4 regions of the Pseudomonas sp. GD03903 genome follow, and region 1 is predicted to be linked to each of the others. Evidence: riboswitches for the same ligand, from Rfam matches in the RefSeq annotation. Region 1 holds a riboswitch; each other region holds the start of a gene.
The links. Region 1 has a riboswitch for cobalamin ahead of N5C91_RS11780 (TonB-dependent receptor). Riboswitches for the same ligand answer to the same signal wherever they lie in the genome.
Positions count from the first base shown of each region.

Region 2: another riboswitch for cobalamin. It lies ahead of N5C91_RS02855 (TonB-dependent receptor); the one in region 1 lies ahead of N5C91_RS11780 (TonB-dependent receptor).
Region 3: another riboswitch for cobalamin. It lies ahead of cobG (precorrin-3B synthase); the one in region 1 lies ahead of N5C91_RS11780 (TonB-dependent receptor).
Region 4: another riboswitch for cobalamin. It lies ahead of cobW (cobalamin biosynthesis protein CobW); the one in region 1 lies ahead of N5C91_RS11780 (TonB-dependent receptor).

Region 1 is NZ_JAOCBT010000006.1:184,264-189,418, forward strand. It holds gene eutQ (ethanolamine utilization acetate kinase EutQ) at 1-450, opposite strand, end outside; gene N5C91_RS11770 (EutP/PduV family microcompartment system protein) at 447-914, opposite strand; gene eutS (ethanolamine utilization microcompartment protein EutS) at 917-1,252, opposite strand; cobalamin riboswitch at 1,512-1,710, shown strand; gene N5C91_RS11780 (TonB-dependent receptor) at 1,806-3,662, shown strand; gene N5C91_RS11785 (HAD family hydrolase) at 4,124-4,723, opposite strand; gene tesB (acyl-CoA thioesterase II) at 4,732-5,155, opposite strand, start outside.
Region 2 is NZ_JAOCBT010000002.1:70,244-75,398, forward strand. It holds gene N5C91_RS02835 (helix-turn-helix transcriptional regulator) at 1-100, shown strand, start outside; gene N5C91_RS02840 (cupin domain-containing protein) at 111-479, opposite strand; gene N5C91_RS02845 (class I SAM-dependent methyltransferase) at 645-1,373, shown strand; gene N5C91_RS02850 (VOC family protein) at 1,434-1,862, shown strand; cobalamin riboswitch at 1,924-2,131, shown strand; gene N5C91_RS02855 (TonB-dependent receptor) at 2,258-4,180, shown strand; gene N5C91_RS02860 ((2Fe-2S) ferredoxin domain-containing protein) at 4,180-4,884, shown strand; gene N5C91_RS02865 (ABC transporter substrate-binding protein) at 5,016-5,155, shown strand, end outside.
Region 3 is NZ_JAOCBT010000006.1:323,390-328,544, forward strand. It holds gene N5C91_RS12460 (cobalt-precorrin-5B (C(1))-methyltransferase) at 1-1,057, opposite strand, end outside; gene cbiE (precorrin-6y C5,15-methyltransferase (decarboxylating) subunit CbiE) at 1,124-2,326, opposite strand; cobalamin riboswitch at 2,394-2,634, shown strand; gene cobG (precorrin-3B synthase) at 2,721-4,067, shown strand; gene N5C91_RS12475 (precorrin-8X methylmutase) at 4,060-4,686, shown strand; gene N5C91_RS12480 (precorrin-2 C(20)-methyltransferase) at 4,686-5,155, shown strand, end outside.
Region 4 is NZ_JAOCBT010000006.1:310,830-315,984, forward strand. It holds gene cobM (precorrin-4 C(11)-methyltransferase) at 1-138, opposite strand, end outside; gene N5C91_RS12405 (cobalamin biosynthesis protein) at 135-551, opposite strand; gene N5C91_RS12410 (CbtA family protein) at 624-1,343, opposite strand; gene N5C91_RS12415 (CbtB-domain containing protein) at 1,502-1,687, opposite strand; cobalamin riboswitch at 1,793-2,005, opposite strand; cobalamin riboswitch at 2,066-2,261, shown strand; gene cobW (cobalamin biosynthesis protein CobW) at 2,357-3,409, shown strand; gene cobN (cobaltochelatase subunit CobN) at 3,516-5,155, shown strand, end outside.

The DNA of each region.
Region 1 (5,155 bases):
GGTGATACCGATCTGGCCGCCGCCCTCGACGCCATCCAGCAGGCCGAAGCGCACCGAGTCGCCCTTGACCAGCTTGATCCCGCCCGAACCGGTGCGGGCCTCGAACCCGGCCTGCGCGGCGCTTGCCTGGGCCGGGCCAGCCTGGGCGGCTTTGCGCACGAGCTGCTCCACCAGGGCTTCATCCACACCGGCCGGCAGCCGCGCCATGACCGCGGCGCGAATCTGCGCCAGGTCGTTTTCACCGGCAATCCCCGGGGCCTCCTGCTTCTCGACGGTCATCGCGGGTTGCGCGGTCGCGCCGACCACCCGCTCGATGAGTGCCAGCCCCGCTTCCTCGGCGATCATTCGCGCCTCGGGTGTGACGATGCAGTGCGGCAACTCGACCTGCAGCGCAGTCTGGCCGGCAGCGACGGCCTCGCGGATGGTCCCGGCGGTAATCAGCTTCTTCATTTCAACTCTTCCTCGATCCGATGGCCTTCGCTCAGCAGTTGGCGCAAGCGCTCAATGCTGGCGGGGTCGTCGCGCGTGGTATGGACAAAGGGGCCTTCGATGCCGTGGCGCCGCAGCAGGCTCTCGACGGCGGGCAGATCGACACCGGGCAGGTCGCACTTGCTGATCACCGCGAGCACGCGCTTGCCGGCATGGATGTCCAGCAGGCCGGGCGGCAACCGGCATTCGTTCGAGTCGGCCGGGTGCACGTAGACCAGCACGTCGACGTCATCGGTACTGGTGATCAGCGCGCGATAAAGACGCGGGTGGCTGACAAATTCGCCGGGGGTATCCAGCGCGCCACAGGGGTCGTAATCCAGCGCCTGGGTCTTGCGGGCGGCTTCGTCGCGCCCGCGCAGCGCATTGAACAGGGTGGTCTTGCCGGCTCCGACGCCACCCACCAGGGCGTATCGCAAGGTGCTCATCATCAGCTCCGGGTGACCGTGCAGACGCTGTAGTCGAGCAGCCGGCCCAGCGCCTCGCAGGTCCGCTGCAACGCCTCTTCCACCGCGCCGACGCTGCCGTGCAGCACCAGGGCGCCGCTGAAGCGATCGAGGAAACCGATCTGCACGTCGGCCGCCTTGGTGGCGAAGTCACCGGCGATCATCGCGGTCTCTCCGGGGGTCAGCGTCATGATGCCGATGGCCTGGGCGCCGGGGACGCCGATCTTGCTCGAGAGGTCTTCCTGCGGATGGGCGATCAGGTGCGCCAGGGTGACCTGCTTCCCCGGTACAAACTCCTGGATGATTCGCTCTCTGGACATTGCCTGGCCCTCCTGACTTGACCCGAAGGCTAAGGAGCAAGGATCGACAGGCCCTATCTATTTCCGGCAAATCTGCAGCGCTGCCGCGGCACCCTTGCGCCCGGTCAACTTTCGCGCTGATCGTCACGCCGTCTGAGCGATTTCGTCGCAGTTCGGGAAAGCGAGGCGGGCCCTGCTGTGGCGCAGCTTTCAATGCGGCGTGAAGACGCCTGCCCGGGTTGCCCGCCTGGCAATGGGGGGACTGCTGGTACTTGCCCGCACCGGAACTAGCTCGTAAGGTTCGCCCCGTTTTCGTTCGAGGTAACGGGAAGCAGGTGAAAGACCTGCGCTGCCCCCGCAACGGTAACCGGCGCACTCCCTGCGGGAGTGCAACATCGCCATCCGCCACTGCATGAACGCGGGAAGGCGGCGATGTGATGCCGGCAGCCCGGAGACCGCCCTCGACACGCCCCGACAGGTGTTGCGGAGGGCCGCACCGTCAAGCGCGGTGCTGCATCGTCCGCCCTTGTCACGCCCTCCTCGAAAGTCATCCGACCGCTTTTGAGGACGCTCCATGAAACTGACCCGACTCGCCCTGGCCACCAGCCTGCTGCCCGGCATGGCCTTCGCCGCTGGCGACATCTACACGCTCTCCGACCAGGTGATCACCTCCGCCCGCCAGGCCCAGCCGCGCGCCGAAGCCACCTCGGCCAACAGCGTGTTCACCCGCGCCGACATCGAACGCCTGCAGGTGCGCAGCGTCCCCGCCCTGCTCGCCCGTGTGCCCGGCGTGCAGATGGGCAGCTCCGGCGGCGTGGTGTCCTATTCCGTACGCGGCACCAGCACCGCGCAGACCCTGGTACTGGTGGACGGCCAGCGCATCGCCTCGGCCAGCAGCGGCATCGCCCGCCTGGATTACCTGAGCGTCGACAGCATCGAACGCGTCGAGGTCACCCGTGGCCCGCGCTCGGCGCTGTATGGCGCCGATGCGATCGGTGGGGTCATCCAGATCTTCACCCGCCGCGGCGAAGCCGGGCTGCATCCGGAAGTGCGCCTGGCCGCCGGCAGCCACGGCACCTTCGAGCGCAGCCTGAGCCTTTCCGGCGGCAACGAGCAGACCCGCTACAACCTCGGTGGCAGCCTCGACGAGAGCCAGGGCTGGGACCGCACCAGCGACAACGTCGGCGCCGACAACGACCACGACTCCCAGCGCAACAAGGCCGTGCACCTGAACCTGGACCATCGCTTCAGCGAGGACTGGAAGGCCGGCCTGAACCTCAACGACCAGCGCGGCAAGAACGAATACGACGACGCCTACAACTTCGAGCCCGGTACGCCGCAGGACGAATTCCGTGTCAGCAGCTACAGCGCCTACCTCGACGGCCAGATCACGAAAATGTGGAACAGCCGCCTCGAACTCGGCCGCAGCTTCGACCGCAACAAGGCCGTGGGCGCGGCCGATAGCTGGAACAACGGCACCCTGGAAACCACCCGCCACTCGGCGAGCTGGATCAACCGCCTGCAGCTCGACGAAGCCAACCAGCTGGCCCTGGGCACCGACTGGTACCAGGACAAGGTCGACGGCAGCACCGCCTTCGCCGACGACCAGCGCAGCAACCGCGCGTTCTTCGCCCAGCACAGCTTCAAGGGCGACAACTTCGGCACCGAGCTGGGCATCCGCCACGACAACAACCAGGCCTACGGCAGCCAGAACAGCTGGAACGCCGCCTTCAGCCTGCCGGTCGGCGACAACCAGACCTGGATCGCCAGCTACGGCGAGGGCTTCCGCGCGCCGACCTTCAGCGACCTCTACTACCCCGGCGCGAGCAACCCGGACCTGAAGGCCGAGACCTCGAAGACCTATGAGCTGCAATGGCGCGGCGACATCGAAGGCACACACCTGGAAGCCTCGCTGTACCGCACCGAGATCGACGACCTGATCGCCTGGGACAGCACCAGCAATCAGCCGGAGAACATCAACAAGGCGCGTATCAATGGCTTCGAGGCCAGCGTTGCGCGCGACGTGCTGGGCTGGCAGGCCGCCCTCGGCCTGAGCATGATCGACCCGCGCGACCGCGATACCGGGCACACCCTGCCCTATCGCGCGCGCCGCACCCTGAGCCTGGACCTGGATCGACAGTTCGGCGCCTTCGGCGTCGGCGGCACCTGGCGCGCGGTCAGCCAGCGCTACGACGACGCGGCCAACACCCGCGAACTCTCCGGCTACGGCGTGCTCGACCTGCGCAGCAGCTGGCTGGCCAGCAATGAAATCCGCTTCGACCTGAAGCTGGATAACGCCCTGGACCGCAACTACACCCTGGGCGACTACCTGCGCCCGACCAGCCCGATGGACTTCATGGGCGAAGCCCGCCCCTACCGCGAACCCGGCCGCACCGCGCTGCTGGCGGTAACCTGGACGCCGGAGCTGTAGGGCGCAAGGCATTTCGTAGGATGGCGTGGAGCGAAGCGATACCCATCGTGCCTGGCACTGCCAGCATGGGTATCGCCTAGGCTCCACCCATCCTACGGATCTGGCGAGCGCGGCGCCTCCCGGCAACGCCAAGCGGCTCCCTTTCCCTCTGGAGCGGGGCGCGCAGACAGGGCCGGGGGGAGGGGAAATCCAGCGCGCCAATGCCAAAACGGAATACCCGCGGGAGCGGATTCATCCGCGATGGATTCGAGTGGCCGGATGCCGATCGCGGACGGAGTCCGCTCCTACGCAGTGCCGATCTGCTGGCGCAGGTTCAGATGAAGATCAGGAGCGCAGCTTTTCGCGAGCAAGCTCGCTCCTACAGGGTACGGCGCACGTGAGAGTTGGCCGCGCGCCGGGCCGCTCTTCGTAGAAGCGAGGGGGGCGCCTAGCCTTTGCTCGCGAACCCGCATTGCAGCGGACTAAACCAGTACCCCCGCCATCCGCCCCAGCTCCGCGCAGTCCCGCGCGTGCCAGTCGGTCAGCTCGGGCCAGGGATTCTCAGCAAGATTCACCAGCGCACTCTGCGCCCCAGCAGCCCGCGCGCAATCGAGATCGAAGCGGTAGTCGCCGACCATCAGCATCTTCTGCGGCGCCACGTCCCAGCGCGCGGCCAGGCGCAGCAGGCCGTCCGGACTCGGCTTGGGGTCGGCCTCGCCACGGCCGAGAACATCCTCGGTGAGGAAGCAATCGCCAATGCCGATGGCTGCCAGCGTGATCAGCGCCAGCTCGTGGGCGTTGCGGGTGAGGATGCCCAGGCGGTAGCCCGCAGCATGCAGCGCACGCACCAGTTCCACGGCGCCCGGCGCCGCCCTGGACGCCACCGCCAGCTCGCGCTCGTGCTCCAGCAGCCAGGCGTGCTTGGCTGCTGCCTCATCCTCCGGCAGCGCAGCCAGGTGGGTGAGGATGTCGTGCTCCTGGGGTATCCCCAGCGCCCGCTTGATCGCCGGGAAATCGTGCACCGCGAGCGTCAGGGTGCCGTCCATGTCGAACACCCAGTGGCGAATCTCTCCCAGTGGCAGGGCAAACGTCATGCCCAGTCCTCGCGGCGACGGATCAGGCCTTCCTGGGTCGAGGAAGCGACCAGCTGGCCGTCACGGTTGAAGATGCTGCCGCGCACGAAGCCACGGCCATTGCCGGCCCAGGGGCTGTCGATGGCATACAGCAGCCATTCGTCCGCGCGCAGGTCGCGGTGGAACCACACGGAATGGTCGATGGTGGCGACCTGCATATCCTTCTGCCACACCGAGCGACCGTGGGGCAGCAGCGAGGTGGTGAGGAAGCCGAAGTCCGAGGCGTAGGCGAGGATGTACTTGTGCAGCGCCGGCACGTCCGGCAGCTTGCCGTCGGCGCGCAGCCAGAGGTACTTGATCGGCTCGCCGACGGTGGGCTCGTAGGGGTCGTTCTGGGTGACCGGGCGGATCTCGATGGGTTTGGGATAGAGCAGTTTGTCG
Region 2 (5,155 bases), on a different contig from region 1:
CGCCTATGCCCAGCAGGAAGCTGCCACTCGGCCCCGCAAGCCCTCGCGGGAAAGGGTGGCCAAGGCGCTGGGGATTCACGCCGACCTGCTGGACCTCTGAGTATTGCCGGTCAGATCCACCGATCATTCTCCGCCGTCCGCTCGCCGCCCTGGTCGCCGGTATTCAGCACACCGCGGGGCTCGATCAGCATTACCTGCACTTCCTGCTCGGCGTACGGCTTGTGCTCAACGCCGCGTGGTACCACATACAGCTCGCCAGCCCGCAGCGTCAGCGGACCGTCGCGAAAGTCGATGCGCAGTTCGCCGTCGAGCACGATGAAGGTCTCGTCGGTGTCGGCGTGGCTGTGCCAGACGAAGTCGCCGTGCAGTTTCACCACCTTGAACTGGTAGTCGTTCATCTCGGCGATCACCCGCGGTTGCCAGGTTTCGGTAATGCGGCCGAGCTTGTCCTGCAGGTTGATCGATTGGCGTTGGGTCACGGTGTTTTCTCCTGGGGATCTTTCTCCCGAAACTACGGCGGCCCCGGCGGGCGGTCTTGCAGGAAATTGCGCTTCGATCGCCCCGGCATTGACCTCATCGGGTTGCCGCCCTCGCCCTTGACGCAGACAATCGGTCCTTGGTCCGTCAGAAAGGAGTGCCGTTCCATGGCGCAGAACATCTACGACAATCCCGAATTCTTCGCTGGCTACGCCCAGCTGCCGCGTTCGATGCACGGCCTGGATGGCGCGCCGGAGTGGGCCGCGCTGCGTTCGCTGCTGCCGCCGCTGGAGGGCCTCGACGTGGTCGATCTCGGTTGCGGCTACGGCTGGTTCAGCCGTTACGCCGCGGAGCAGGGCGCGCGCACGGTGAGCGGGCTGGACGTGTCGCAGAAGATGCTCGACCACGCACGGGCGAACACCGACGCCGCACAGGTGAGCTACTTCCATGCCGACCTCGACCAGCTCGAATTGCCCACCGCGGCCTTCGACCTTGCCTACAGCTCGCTGACCCTGCATTACCTCGCAGACCTGGCGCATTTCATGCGCAACGTGCACGACGCGCTGCGCCCCGGCGGCAGCCTGGTGTTCTCCATCGAACACCCGATCTACATGGCCTCGGTCAAGCCCGGCTGGGTCGTCGACGGCGATGGACGCCGCTGCTGGCCGGTGGACCATTACCAGGATGAAGGCGAACGCCGCACCGACTGGCTGGCCAAGGGCGTGCTCAAGCACCATCGCACCCTCGGCAGCATCCTGAATGCGGTTATCGGCGCGGGGCTGACGTTGCGTCACGTCGAGGACTGGGGCCCGAGCGCCGGACAGGTGCAGGCCAATCCGGCACTGGCCGAAGAGCGCGAGCGGCCGATGTTGCTGCTGGTCGCCGCGCAGCGCTGAGGAGCGAAAAGCGCGCGACTATGCTCAGAACATTGCGCCCGTTCCTCGCCGGAGACCGCCATGTCCACGCCCGCTCCCATCGCCCGCCCCAGCGTCATTCCCTGCCTGCGCTACCGTGATGCGCCCCAGGCCATCGACTGGTTGTGTACGACCTTCGGCTTCCAGCGGCAACTGGTGGTCGCCGATGACCACGGCGGTATCGCCCACGCGCAGCTGGCGCTGGCCGATGGCAGCGGCCTGGTAATGCTCGGCTCGCTGCACGACAACGAGTACGGCCGGCTGATGCGCCAGCCCGACGAGATCGGCGGCTGCACCCAGAGCATCTACGTGGTGGTGAAGGATGCCGAAGCGCTGTACCGCGCAGCGGTGGCAGGCGCTGCGCAGATCGTCATCGACATCAAGGACGAAGACTACGGCGGCCAGGGCTTCACCTGCCGCGACCCGGAAGGGCACATCTGGAGCTTCGGCACCTACGATCCGTGGCACTGAAGGCTACGTCCGCAACATCCTGCCCAAGCCCCGAGCTTGACGCTTTCCCACCGCAAATGTTGATATGCGCCCCGTTCCAGGTGCCTCACGCCGCCGTGCGTGAGGTGAAACGGGAAGCCGGTGCGTCGCCCTCGTGCGATCAGTCCGGCGCTGCCCCCGCAACGGTAAGCGAGCGGAGCATCCACTAGGCCACTGTGCGCAAGCATGGGAAGGCGGATGCCCCAGGACCCTCGCGAGCCCGGAGACCGGCCTGGAACCTGTTTGGCAAACCCGCGGTGGGCGGGCGTGAGCCGGTTCCCGGGGCGCGCTCGTTCCGGGTGTCGCTGCGCCGCCTGCGAAATCCCGATTTCGAGGCGATCACCTTGCATTCTCCTGCTTCCAACTCCCGGCGCGCGATGCGCTGGTCTCCCGTTCTCTCCCTCTGTGCCCTGAGCTCGCAGCTTGTGGCGGCTCCGCTTGATCTCGCGGACGAAATCGTCAGCGCGCCTTCCGTGGAGTCCACCACGGTGGCCGACATGGCCCGCTACGGCAGCAAGCTGGAAGTCATCGATCGCCAGCAGATCGAGCGCGCCGGCCCCAGCGCCGACATCACCCGCGTGCTGCAGATGTACGTGCCCGGCCTGTTCGTCGCGCCGAAGAACGGCCCGTTCGACTACGGCACCTACTCGCTGCTGGGCGGGCGCAACGACGACACGCTGATCCTGCTGGACGGCGTGCGCCTGAACAACCGCCTCTACGGCGGCATTTACATCGACACCCTGCCGACCACCGCAGTGGAGCGCATCGAGGTGCTCAAGGGCGGCCAGGGCCTGCTGTTCGGCACCCAGGCGGTGTCCGGGGTGATCAATATCGTCACCCGCAGCGCGCGTTCTCGCGAGGCGTCCGGCGAGGTCAACCTTGGCCTGGATACCTTCAAGGGCCGAAGCGGCGATGCCCGCGCGGAGAAGGTTGTGCACAACGGCCTGGGCGACCTCGGCCTGATGGCCTACGTCAGTCACAACCGCTCCGACGGCTACCAGCCATACCGCGACCGCGACATGACCAGCACGGTCAGCGACAAGCGCCGCTCCTATGACGTCAATGTGTTCGGCGCCAAGGCCATCCAGGCCATCGGCGATGCCTCGCGGCTGGAGCTGTTCTACCAGTACGCCGACGCCGAGCTGGACTTCGCCCGGCCGACATCGAACCACCACACCAGCAACAACCGCGTGCAGCAGATCGCCACGGCGACCTTCCAGCAGAGCGTCAGCGACGACTTCAGCTGGTTCGCCAAGACCCACCTCAACGACTGGGACACCCGCTACGACCGCGTCTACAACCTGCAGGGCGGCGGCACCCAGGTGCTCAATCACAATGACTACTGGGGCTTCACCGACTGGGGCGCGCAACTGGAAGGAAAGGCCAGGTTCGGCGGCGGTCACGAGCTGGTCTTCGGCAGCGACAACCAGTGGTACAAGGGCCAGGACGATGTGCTGATCATCGACAACGACAAGGCCGAGTCCCATGCGCTGTACGCCCAGCTGCGCCCGCGCATCGACGCGCTGCCCGACTGGCACCCGAGCCTGGGCGTGCGCCGCGAGGAAATCTCCGGCGGCGAGGGCGCCACGGTGTGGTTGCTCACCTCGCTGTATGACCTCACGCAGCAGCTCAAGCTGCGCGGCCAGTTCGGCACCGCCTTCAAGTTGCCCACCGCCGAGCAACTGTTCGTCAACGAGCCGGGCGACGAAGTCGGCAACCGCGACCTCAAGCCTGAGCGCAGCCGCAATGCCGAGCTGGGCCTGGATTACACCGGCGAGCTGTTCGAGCAGCCGTGGAGCGGCAGCGTCACGCTGTTCCGCCGCGAGATCACCGACCTCATCACCCTCGCGGGCGATCAATGGGTGAACGGCAACGGCGAGATCGAGGTGCGCGGCGTGGAAGCCAACGGCCAGTGGCAGTTCGACCGCCATTGGCAGCTCTCCGCCGACGCCACGCGCAATCTGGTGGACAGCCGCGAGGGCGTGACGGTGAACAACATCCCGCACTTCTTCGCCCGTGTGCGTCTGGGCTATGACGACAACCTCTGGGGCGCCGGCCTCGCCATGCGATATGTGGGCTCCATCGTCAGCGCCCAGGACGACGACTACGGCCATTACACCGTGCTCGACGGCGATGCCTATCGCTACCTTGACGCGGCTCGCGCGCATCGCCTGAGCCTGCTGCTGGAGAACCTGCTCGATCGCGACTACGCCACCGGCCGCACCAGCAACGGCATCCGCCAGGTAGACAACCTCGGCCGGCCGCGCAGCGCCGAGCTGCGCTACACCTTCAGCTTCTGATGAAGGCCATCCTGCTGGTCGGCCCACTGGCCGGGGCCCAGGGCGAGCGCCTGCAGCGCGAGGTGTCGGCGCGTCTGGCGGGTGTCGAGAGTATCGACACCAGCGAGGGTTTCGATGGGCTCTGGGCGCGAGCGCGCGCGCAGCTTGCCGATGGCGCGGCCTTGTTGCTGGTCGACCTGGAACCCGCCACCGACGGCGCCTACCTCGACTGGCTGCGCGCCGAACTGGCAGTACTGGCGGATGAGTTTCCGCAGGCGCCGGTACCGAGCATCACGGCATCGGCGCTCGGCCGGGGCGGGCTCGACGTCGGCGCGGTGCTGGCGGCAATCGATGATCCGGCGCAGCAGCTGGAATGCCGGGGTGTCGGTGCGGTGCCGTCGCAGCCGGACTGGTGCGCACCGCCGCCACATCGTCATCACCTGTTCCTCTGCGCAGGGCCACGCTGCGTGCGCCGGGGCGCGTTGCCGTTGTGGAAGACCCTGCGTCGCGAGCTGATTCGCCATGACCTCTACGAGAACGCCAAGGGCGCGTTGCTGACCCGCACCGGTTGCCAGTTCCCCTGCAATCGCGGGCCGGTGCTGACGGTCTACCCCGAGCGCGTCTGGTACGGCCTGCGCAGTGATGAGCAGGTTTGTCGGGTGGTGCAGGAGCATCTGCTTGATGGCGTGCCGGTGGCCGAGTTGCGCGTGGATGGAGAGCCATGATGCGCCGACTGCTTTTCGTAGGAGCGAGCTTGCTCGCGAACCGCTTGATGCCTTGGGCGCCCGGGAGGGTTCGCGAGCAAGCTCGCTCCTACACATTGGCATTGGCGTTCGGGCTGGCGGCGATGCTGGGCATGGCGACGGCCACTGCCCAGGACTACCGCAATTGTGGACAGGACTGGCACATCGACCACCCGCCGCAGCGCATCCTCGCCCTCAACCAGCACGCCGCCGACCTGCTGCTGGCGCTGGGGGCCGGGTCGCGATTGATCGG
Region 3 (5,155 bases), 140 kb from region 1:
GGTCGATGGCGAAGACTTCCAGTTGTACGTCGGCCGGCACGATGCGCCGGGCAAAGGCCAGTGCACGGGCACAGACTGCATCGCCCAGGGCGACGCCCTCCGCGCGGCACAACGCCAGCGCCTGCTGGCTGGTGTTGGCCTCACGCATGCGCTGCTGCAGGTCCGCCGAAGCGCCGACTTCCGCGGCCCACTCGGCCAGCTGTGGCAGGTCGATGCTGGAGTGACGGCTGTGCAGGTCCATGTGGCCTGCGGCGAGCTTGCTGATCTTGCCGAAGCCACCGCAGACACTGAAGCGCGCCACCGGGACCTTGCGCAGGTGCTTGAGCGCGGCGCCGGCGAAGTCGCCCATCTCGATCAGCGCGGTGTCGTCGAAACCGTAGCGACGGCGCATGGCGTCCTCGCTGGCGTTACCGGTGCAGGCGGCGAGATGACGGAAGCCGTTGGCACGGGCGACATCGATGCCCTGCTGGATCGAGGCGATGTAGGCCGAGCAGGAGAACGGCCGGACGATGCCGGTGGTGCCGAGGATCGACAGGCCGCCAAGGATGCCCAGGCGCGGGTTCATGGTCTTCAGCGCCAGCTCGGCGCCGCCCTCTACGTTGATGGTGACCTCGAAGCCACCGGCATAGCCGCACTCGGCCGCCAATGCCGCGAGGTTGTCGCGCATCATCTGGCGCGGCACCGGGTTGATCGCCGGCTCGCCCACTGGCAGGACCAACCCCGGTTTGGTGACCGTGCCGACGCCAACGCCGGCATGGAAGCGCACGCCGGGCTCGACGCCCAGCGTCACGCGAGCGAAGACCAGCGCACCGTGGGTCACGTCAGGGTCATCACCGGCATCCTTCAGCGTACCGGCCTCAGCCCCCTCGGCGGTGCGCCGGCAGAACTCCAGGCGCAGCGTCGCGTTGCGCTCTTTCGGCAGGACGATCTGCGCGGCATCCAGCGCTTCACCGGTGAGCAACAGGCGCGCGGCGGCGAGGCTGGTCGCGGTAGCGCAACTGCCGGTGGTGTAGCCGCTGCGCAGCGGGCGGGGTTCTTCGGGCGTCTCGTCACGCATAACGAGCAGCATCGTAGGATGGGTGGAGCGAAGCGATACCCATGCAGTCGCGGTACGAAAAACGCTTCATTCCTTCCAGACTTCCAGCAGGGTGATCGGCAACGCCGCGCGCCAGGTATCGAAGCCGCCGAGCGGTTGCGCCTGTGATACCGACAGACGGGTCAGCTCGCCACCCACGCGCTCGCGCCAGCTCACCAGCGCCGCCTCGCTCTGCAGGGTCACGGCATTGGCGACCAGCCGGCCGCCGGGCTTCAGTTGCTCCCAGCAGTGCTCGAAGATGCCGGGCAGCGTGACACCGCCACCAATGAAAATCGCGTCGGGTCGCTCCAGCCCCTGCAGCGCCTCCGGAGCAGCCCCGCAAACCAATTGCAGCGCCGGTACGCCGAGGGCATCGCGATTGAAGCGGATATGCTCCTGGCGCCCTTCGTCGGCTTCGATGGCCAGCGTGCGGCAGCTCGGATGCGCACGCATCCATTCGATGCCGATGGAGCCGCAGCCGGCGCCGACGTCCCAGAGCAGCTCGCCGGGCTTCGGCGCCAGCCGCGCCAGGGTCACGGCGCGCACATCGCGTTTGGTCAGTTGGCCGTCATGGCGGTAAGCGTCGTCAGGCAGGCCGGTGGTCAGTGGCAGACGAACCGCGCCCATGCCGGCGACGCACTGCACAGCCACCAGGTTCAGCGCAGCGGTCTCGCTCTGCGACCAGTCGCTGGCGAGCCCATCGATGCGGCGCTCCGCCTCGCCACCCAGGTGCTCCAGCACGCTGAGGCGACTTGCACCGAAGCCCCGCTCGCGCAGCAGCGCAGCGATGGCCGCCGGGCTGTCGCCATCATTGCTGAGGATCAGCAGCTTCGTACCGTCGTGGATCTGCGCGTTGAGTGCGGCCAACGGCCGCGCCACCAGCGACAGCAGCGTGCAGTCCTGCAACGCCCAGCCCATTCGCGCGGCGGCGAGCGAGGCAGAGGACGGCGCGCTAAGCACGAGCATTTCCGCGGGCGGAATCTGACGGGCAAGGCTCGCGCCAACGCCAAACAGCATTGGATCACCGCTGGCCAGGACGCAGGTCGGCTCGCCGCGCCGGCGCAGCACCGGTTCCAGGCTGAACGGGCTCGGCCAGGCCTGGCGGCGGGCGCCCAGGCAGTGCGGCAGCAGCTCCAGCTGGCGCGGTGCGCCAATCACTTCGCTGGCGGCAAGCAGGGCTCGGCGTGCGGCCTTGCCGAGGCCGGCATAACCGTCCTCGCCGATGCCGACGATGGTCAGCCAGGGCGTCATGAAATGTCCTCAAGGGTGCGACGATCGATCCGACGGGCAGGCTTTTCCTGACATCGGGCAAAGCAGGCATAATACCCGCTTCGTCGGTGCTCGTAGGACGCTTCGCCTTGATGGCGAGGTTTCTCAGAGCCGAAGAGGGAACACGGTTAAGCCGTGGCTGCCCCCGCAACTGTAAGCAGCGAGTCCGCGCAATGCGGCGACACGAGGACGAGGTTCCGTGCCGCCGGCCAGGCCACTGGGCAACCGGGAAGGCCGCGCTGGATGAGGACCTGCCAGCCAGGAGACCTGCCGACGAAACCAGTCGCGCGTGCAGACATCGAGCGGGGTGTATCGGTGTCGTGAAATCCCCCCTGGGGGATTCGCAGGTCACCGCGACCCAGCCCTGGTGACCTCAGTGCAAGACTCCTCAGCCCTGCCCGTCCGCCCGCATGCCTGCCCCGGCCTGCTGCGCATCGTGGCCTCCCGCGATGGCGGCATCTGCCGTATCAAGCTGCCCTGTGGGCAACTCGACGCCCGCGCCGCGCGCGCCATCGCCCAGGCCGCCGAGCGCCATGCCGACGGCGTACTGGAAGCGACCAACCGCGCCAACCTGCAGATTCGCGGTGTGCGGTCTGGCGCCGAAAACGCGCTGAGCCATGAACTGTTGGCCGCCGGCCTCGGCCCGCGTGAACTGGCCTCGGACGATGTGCGCAACCTGCTGGTCAGCCCGGCGCTGGGCCTGGATGCCTCGGCGATTGTCGACCCTGCGCCACTGGCCTGGCAGTTGCTCGACCTGCTGGAGCGCACCCCGCGCTTCCACGGTCTGTCTCCCAAGTTCGGCATTCAGCTGGACGCCGGCGAAGCGCTGGCGATGCTGGAGCACCCCAATGATCTCTGGCTGTCGGCCATGTCCGACGACGCGGCACCGCTGTTCGCCTTCGGCCTCGCCGGTTGCCCGCCGCAGCGCGAGACGGATCGCCCCGCCCTCGCCGCCGTGTCTGTCGAGCAAGTACCACTGCTGGTGGAAAGCCTGCTGCACCTGTTCCTCGATCTCGCCGGCGACGGCCAGACGCGCATGCGCCACCTGCGCGAGATGCTCCGCGACGAAGTGCTGCTGGAACGCCTGCAGCAACGCCTGCCCTTCCCGCTGCACCTCGGGCCGGCCGTGGATGAGTGGCGACGTCCTGTACCGAAGGCTTTCGGCCATCTCGGGATTCAGCCGCAGCGCCAGCCGGACCGCGCCATGGTCGGTGCGGGATTCATCCTCGGACGCCTGGATAGCGCCATGCTGTTCGGCCTGGCCGATCTCGCCGAGCGCTTCAGCGGCGGACAGCTGCGTCTGACGCCCTGGCAAAGTCTGATCCTCCCTGACGTAGCGCAAACCGATGCCGCCGTCGTCCTCGGTGCGCTGGCCAACCTCGGCCTGGTGATCGACGCCGCTCAACCGCTCTCGCGCATCGTCGCGTGCAGCGGCTCCACGGGTTGCGCACGCGGGCTGGCCGACACCAAGGCCGATGCCCTGCGCCTGGCCGCACGCCTGCGTCACACGGCGCCGGCCGGCGTACACCTGTGCGGCTGCCCGCGCTCCTGCGCCGCCGCCCACGTTGCCCCCTACACCCTGCTGGCCGTCGCCGACGGCCGCTATGACCTGTTCCGTCGCACCGATGGCGTAGCCGGATTCGGCCTGCCGCTGGCGCGCAACCTTTCCCTCGATGCCGCGGGCGACCTGCTCGCCGCACCCGGAGTTTCCACCGATGCTTGATTACATCCGCGACGGCCAGGCGATCTACCGCCAATCCTTCGCCACCATCCGCGCCGAGGCCGATCTCACTGGCATCCCCACCGACCTGGAAAAACTCGCCGTGCGGGTGATCCACGCCTGCGGCATGGTCGACGTCGTGCAGGACCTGCGATTCTCCGCTGGCGCCGGAGCCATCGGCCGCGCGGCGCTGGCCGCTGGCGCGCCGATTCTCTGCGACGCGCGGATGGTCGCCGAGGGCATCACCCGCGCCCGCCTGCCGGCACACAACGAGGTGATCTGTACCCTCAACGATCCGGACGTCCCGGAACTCGCCCGCGAGCTGGGCAACACCCGCTCGGCGGTGGCGCTGGAGCACTGGCGTGAGCACCTCGAAGGCAGCGTGGTGGTGATCGGCAATGCGCCGACCGCACTCTTCTACCTGCTGGAAATGCTCGACGCCGGCGCACCGAAACCGGCGCTGATCCTCGGCTTCCCGGTGGGATTCGTCGGTGCCATGGAGTCCAAGGACGCCCTCGCCGCCGACAGCCGTGGCGTGCCCTACGTGATCGTGCGTGGTCGTCGTGGCGGCAGCGCGATGGCGGCCGCAGCGGTGAACGCCCTGGCCACGGAGGTGGAGTGATGACCGGCCGCCTCATCGGCCTGGGCGTCGGCCCGGGTGATCCGGAACTGCTGACCCTCAAGGCCCTGCGCCTGCTGCGTGCATCGCCGGTGATCGCGTACTTCGTGGCCAAGGCCAAGCACCACGCCGGCCAGGGCGGCAACGCCTTCGCCATCATCGAGCAACACCTGCTCGATGAGCAGCAACGCCTGCCGCTGGTCTACCCGGTGACCACCGAAAAGCTGGAGCCGCCGCTGACCTATGAAGGGGTGATCAGCGACTTCTACGACACCGCAGCCGCTCAGGTGGCCGAGCATCTGGATGCCGGCCGCGACGTGGCGGTGATCTGCGAGGGCGACCCGTTCTTCTACGGCTCCTACATGTACCTGCACGACCGCCTTGCGGATCGCTATGACACCGAAGTCGTGCCCGGCGTCTGCTCGATGCTCGGCAGCGCGGCGGTGCTCGGCGTGCCGCTGGTGTACCGCAA
Region 4 (5,155 bases), 130 kb from region 1:
ACTGTGCCCTTCCAGCACCGCTGGCGGCACCAGCGAGCCGGCGTAGAGGATCACCGGGCAGGTGCGGATCAACCGCTGGCCCTTGACCGTAATGAGCTCGGGGTCGCCGGGGCCGGCGCCGATGAAGAAGACCGTCATGGCTGCTCCTGTGCGGATTCGACGGGGATGAAGGCCAACGCGCAGGTGGCTTGATCGCTGCGCCGTTTGCCCACCAGCAGTCGCGCCGGCGCACCGGCCTGGGCTTCGGCCTGCAGCAGCGCTGCGGCTTCGGCAACGCTGGCAGCGCCAGTGCTCGTACGGACCGTTTCGGAAGGTTGCTCGAGGCGCGGCTCGCAAGTGGCCAGCTGCTGCGGCGTGAACAGCGCCAGCGGCAGATCGAGGGCGGCGGCCAGTGCCTTCAGCCCCTCTTCGTCCGCCTTCAACGTGGCACTGGCCAGCGCGGTAAGGTCCGACTCATCGAGCCCGGCTTCCACCAGCGTATCGCGCAGCAGCTCGCGCAGTTCATCGAGCGAGCAGCCGCGACGGCAACCCAGGCCGGCAACCAGCGTCATTGTCTATCTCCACAAAACAAAACCCCGCAGACGGTCAGACCGGCTGCGGGGAGGTCGAGCATAACGCGCGGATCAGGCCGACGGCGCGAAGCGACGGAACAGCCAGGCAGCCACCAGGCCCAGGGCCGCCCAGAACACCGCGTTGGTGATCAGCGAGGCGACGATGAACTCGTGGGCGATGCTTTCCGGCGCGAGGCTGGAATGCACTTCCGGCTGCGGTGCGCCGATTACATGCGGCACCACCAGCAGGGTGATACCGATGCCACGCAGCGCCCAGTTGCGGCCGAACACCAGCAGCGCAAGGCCGCCAGCGGTGGCAGCGGCGGTGCCGATCCACCAGGTCTGCCGTAGGGTCAGGTCGGCGGCGGCGGTGCCGGGCACCTCCGGCGGCAGGCCGAGGGACGGTGCCAGGGTGAACACGGCGAAACCGGCCAGGCCCCAGAGCAGGCCTTCGGAGGTCTTGCCTGGCGCACGCAGGGTGAACAGGCCAGCCAGCATCAGGGCGAAGCCCACCGCGACCACCAGGTTGCCCCCAGTGGTGGAGAGGATGCGCTGCCAGCCGTCTTCCGGCTCCCAGGCTTCCGCGTCGTGCTCGTGGGCGGCCACTGCGCCAGCGGCGTGGTCGTGGGCGTGCTCGTGGTGTTCCTCGACCAGCGCGGCGGCCGGCTCGGCCTTCTCGTAGGTTTCCGCCTTGAGGATCAGCGGGGACACCCACAGCAGCTGAACCACAGTCAGCACCAGCGCCGCGATCAGACCGGCGAAACCGGCGGTCTGGGCGATACGTTTGATCATTTTTTCCTTTCCTTTCCGAACTCTCGAATCGAGCGAGCTAGCGCCAGGCAAGGCGGAGGATCGGCGGGGACGCGGAGCTGACTGAAGTCAATGAGCAGTCCACGGCGATACTCCAACGCAGCCTGGCCGACGCGCAGCCGATTGGGCTCAGAACAGCATTAGTGGCAGGGGAAACCGGCGCTGTGGCGGGTATCGTGCGCGGCGTTGTGCACCGCATCGATGTGCGAGAAGCCGGCGAAATACACCAGCAGCGCACCGAGCAGGCTGGCGCCAACGGCCAGGCTGATGCGCTTGGAAAGGGGGATGGAAGTGCTCGACGCGTGCGTCAGGGTGCTGCTGGACATGAACGTTCCCTCTGGAAATCAAAGTAAGAGAACGCAGAGGTTGAACGCATTCGAACGCGCCGGAACGGTCGCGCCACGGCCTGCGCCCGCCCACCGCGGGTTTGCCAAAAACGAAGAATTCCAGGCCGGTCTCCGGGCTTGCGATGTCGGCCAGTGGCCAAGCGGGTCAACCTTCCCATGCCGGAGCACAGTGGCTACTGATGACCCTACGATCGCTTACCGTTGCGGGGGCAGCGCCGGACTGGTCCTTGCGGACGCACCGGCTTCCCGTTTCACCTCGCGCGCGTGGCGCGAGACACCTGAAACCGCGCTAGCTGACCACGAAGCCCTGCAAGCGTCAACCGATCCCCGGCGATTGACCGCCCCGCCGTCGCTGCGTAGCCTTCCCTGCTTCGAGGTTCTCCGGCGCTGGCCGGAGCTAAGAGGGAACGTGGAAATCTTCGGATGTGCCACGGCTGCCCCCGCAACTGTGAACAGCCTGTTCTTTCACAAGCCACTGCCGGCCACGGCGGGAAGGCGAAAGAACTCAAGAGGGCTGTGAGCCAGGAGACCTGCCTCGACCAGTATCACGACAACCGGGCGGGGTGATCCGGTGGCGACCTTCGTTGCGCGGCGAACCCGCGCGCGCGCCCTTCATCCGCCCTCCAACTCTCTGCTTGCGAGGCGCGCATGAAGACCCTGGCCAAACTCCCCGTCACCATCGTCACCGGCTTCCTCGGCGCCGGGAAGACCACCCTGCTCCGCCACATGCTGGATAACGCCGAAGGCCGCCGCATCGCGGTGATCGTCAACGAATTCGGCGAGCTGGGCATCGACGGCGAAATCCTCAAGCAGTGCTCCATCGGTTGCAGCGAAGAAGAGGCGGTCGGCCGCGTCTTCGAACTGGCCAACGGCTGCCTGTGCTGCACCGTGCAGGAAGAATTCTTCCCGGTGATGCGCGAACTGGTGGCACGCCGTGGCGACCTCGACCAGATTCTCATCGAAACCTCCGGCCTGGCCCTGCCCAAGCCGCTGGTGCAGGCCTTCCAGTGGCCGGAAATCCGCAATGCCTGCACCGTTGACGCGGTGATCACCGTGGTCGACAGCCCGGCCGTGGCCGCCGGCACCTTCGCCGCCCATCCCGAACAGGTGGACGAGCAGCGCAAGCAGGACCCGAACCTGGACCACGAATCGCCGCTGCACGAACTCTTCGAAGACCAGCTCGCCAGCGCCGACCTGGTGGTGCTGAACAAGGCCGACCTGCTGGACGCCGACGCGCTCGCCCGCGTGCGCGCCGAAGTCGCCGAGGAACTGCCGCCGGCGGTGAAGATCGTCGAAGCCAATTCCGGCCAGCTGCCGCTCTCCGTGCTGCTGGGGCTGAACGCCGAGGCCGAGCTGCACATCGACAGCCGCCCCACACACCACGACCATGAAGGCCATGAAGATCACGACCACGACGAGTTCGACTCCTTCCACGTCGACCTCCCGGAAGTGGAAGAGCGCGCCCTGCTCGACGCACTGAACGCACTGGTCGAGCGCCACGCCGTGCTGCGCATCAAGGGCTTCGTCGCCATCCCCGGCAAGCCCATGCGCCTGCTGGTGCAGGGCGTCGGCAAGCGCTTCGACAAGCACTTCGACCGCGCCTGGCGCAGCGACGAAACCCGCAGCACCCGCCTGGTGGTGATCGGCCAGGAACTGGACCAGGCCGCCATCGCCAACGAACTGCGTACCGCCCTGGCATAACACTGCCTTTGTAGGAGCGAGCTTGCTCGCGAACCAACCTCCGCAGCGGGGCATGGTTCGCGAGCAAGCTCGCTCCTACAACAGAGCCCTTTACCGAGCGAGTTCCATGCACCTGCTGCGCACCCAACCCGGCGGCTTCGTTCCCGACGACGGCATCGCCGACCTGGCCCAGACGCCTGCTGAGCTGGTGATCCTCTGCAGCGGCGATTCGCACCTGGCGCTGCTCGCCGAGGCCGCTCGCGAGCTGCCGGCGGACTACCCGAGCCTGCGCCTGGCCAACCCCATGCAGCTGCAGAACCACGCCTCGGTGGACCTCTACGTCGACGAAGTGCTGCAGCACGCCAAGGTCATCCTGATCTCCGTGCACGGCGGCGTCGGCTACTGGCGCTACGGCATGGAGCAACTCGCGGCACTGGCCGAACGCGGCATCACGCTGATCGCCGTACCCGGCGACGACAAGCCCGACCCCGAACTGGCCGCGCTGTGCAATGTGCCCACGCAGGACGCCGAGCGCCTCTGGCAGTACCTGCGCCAGGGCGGCATGGACAACGCCCGGCAATTTTTCGCCTGCCTCGCCACACGCCACCTGCAACGCGACTATCCGTGGAGCGAGCCGCAGACGCTGCCCCGCGTCGCGCTCTATCACCCGCAGACCGGCAGCTGCGACCTCGCCCGCTGGCAGGCCAACTGGCACCCGGAGTGCCCAGTGGCCGCGTTGCTGTTCTATCGCACGCACCTGCAGGCGGCGAACACCGGCTTCATCGATACCTTCTGCGAGCGCCTGCAGGCCCAGGGCATCAATCCGCTCCCCATCGCCGTGGCCAGCCTCAAGGAATCCGCTTGCCTGGAGACGGTGGAAAACCTGCTCGATAGCGCCGATGCCGAGCTGATCATCAACACCACCGGCTTCGCCCAGTCGAACCCGGAATCGCCGCAGGAGCGTCCCTTCCGCCGCGACGTGCCGGTGCTGCAAGCCATCTGCTCGCTGGACAACCACGACCTCTGGCGCGCCAACCCGCAGGGCCTCGGCCCGCGCGACCTGGCCATGCACATCGCGCTGCCGGAGCTGGATGGCCGCCTGATCACCCGGCCGATCAGCTTCAAGGGCCTGGCCTGGCGCAGCGAGCGCAGCCAGAGCGACGTGGTCTGCTACCTGGCGCACCGGCCGGGCATGGATTTCGTCGCCGAACTGGCGCGGCGCTGGATGCTGCTGGCACGCAAGGCCAACGCCGACAAGCGCGTGGCGCTGATCCTGGCGAACTACCCGACCCGCGACGGGCGCATCGGCAATGGCGTCGGCCTCGACACGCCGGCCGCCGCATTGAACATCCTGCGTGCGCTGGAGGCCCAGGGTTATCCGGTCGCCGGCCTGCCCGATTCCGGCACCGCGCTGATCCAGCAACTGCTCGGCGGCGTCAGCAACGACCTCGACAGCCTCGACCTGCGCCCCTGCGCACAGAGCCTGGCGCTGGACGACTACCTCGCCTGCTTCGCGCGCCTGCCCGAAGCCAACCAGCAAGCCGTGCGCGAGCGCTGGGGCGAACCGCAGCAGGACCCGATGTTCCGCAGCGGGCGGATGATGGTCGCCGGCCTGCGCTTCGGCCTCGGCTTCGTCGGCATCCAGCCGGCGCGTGGCTACCAGCTGGACGCGGCGGCGATCTACCACGATCCGTCGCTGGTGCCGCCCCACGGCTACCTCGCCTTCTACTTCTGGCTGCGCGAAGTGTTCGGCGCCGACGCAGTGAT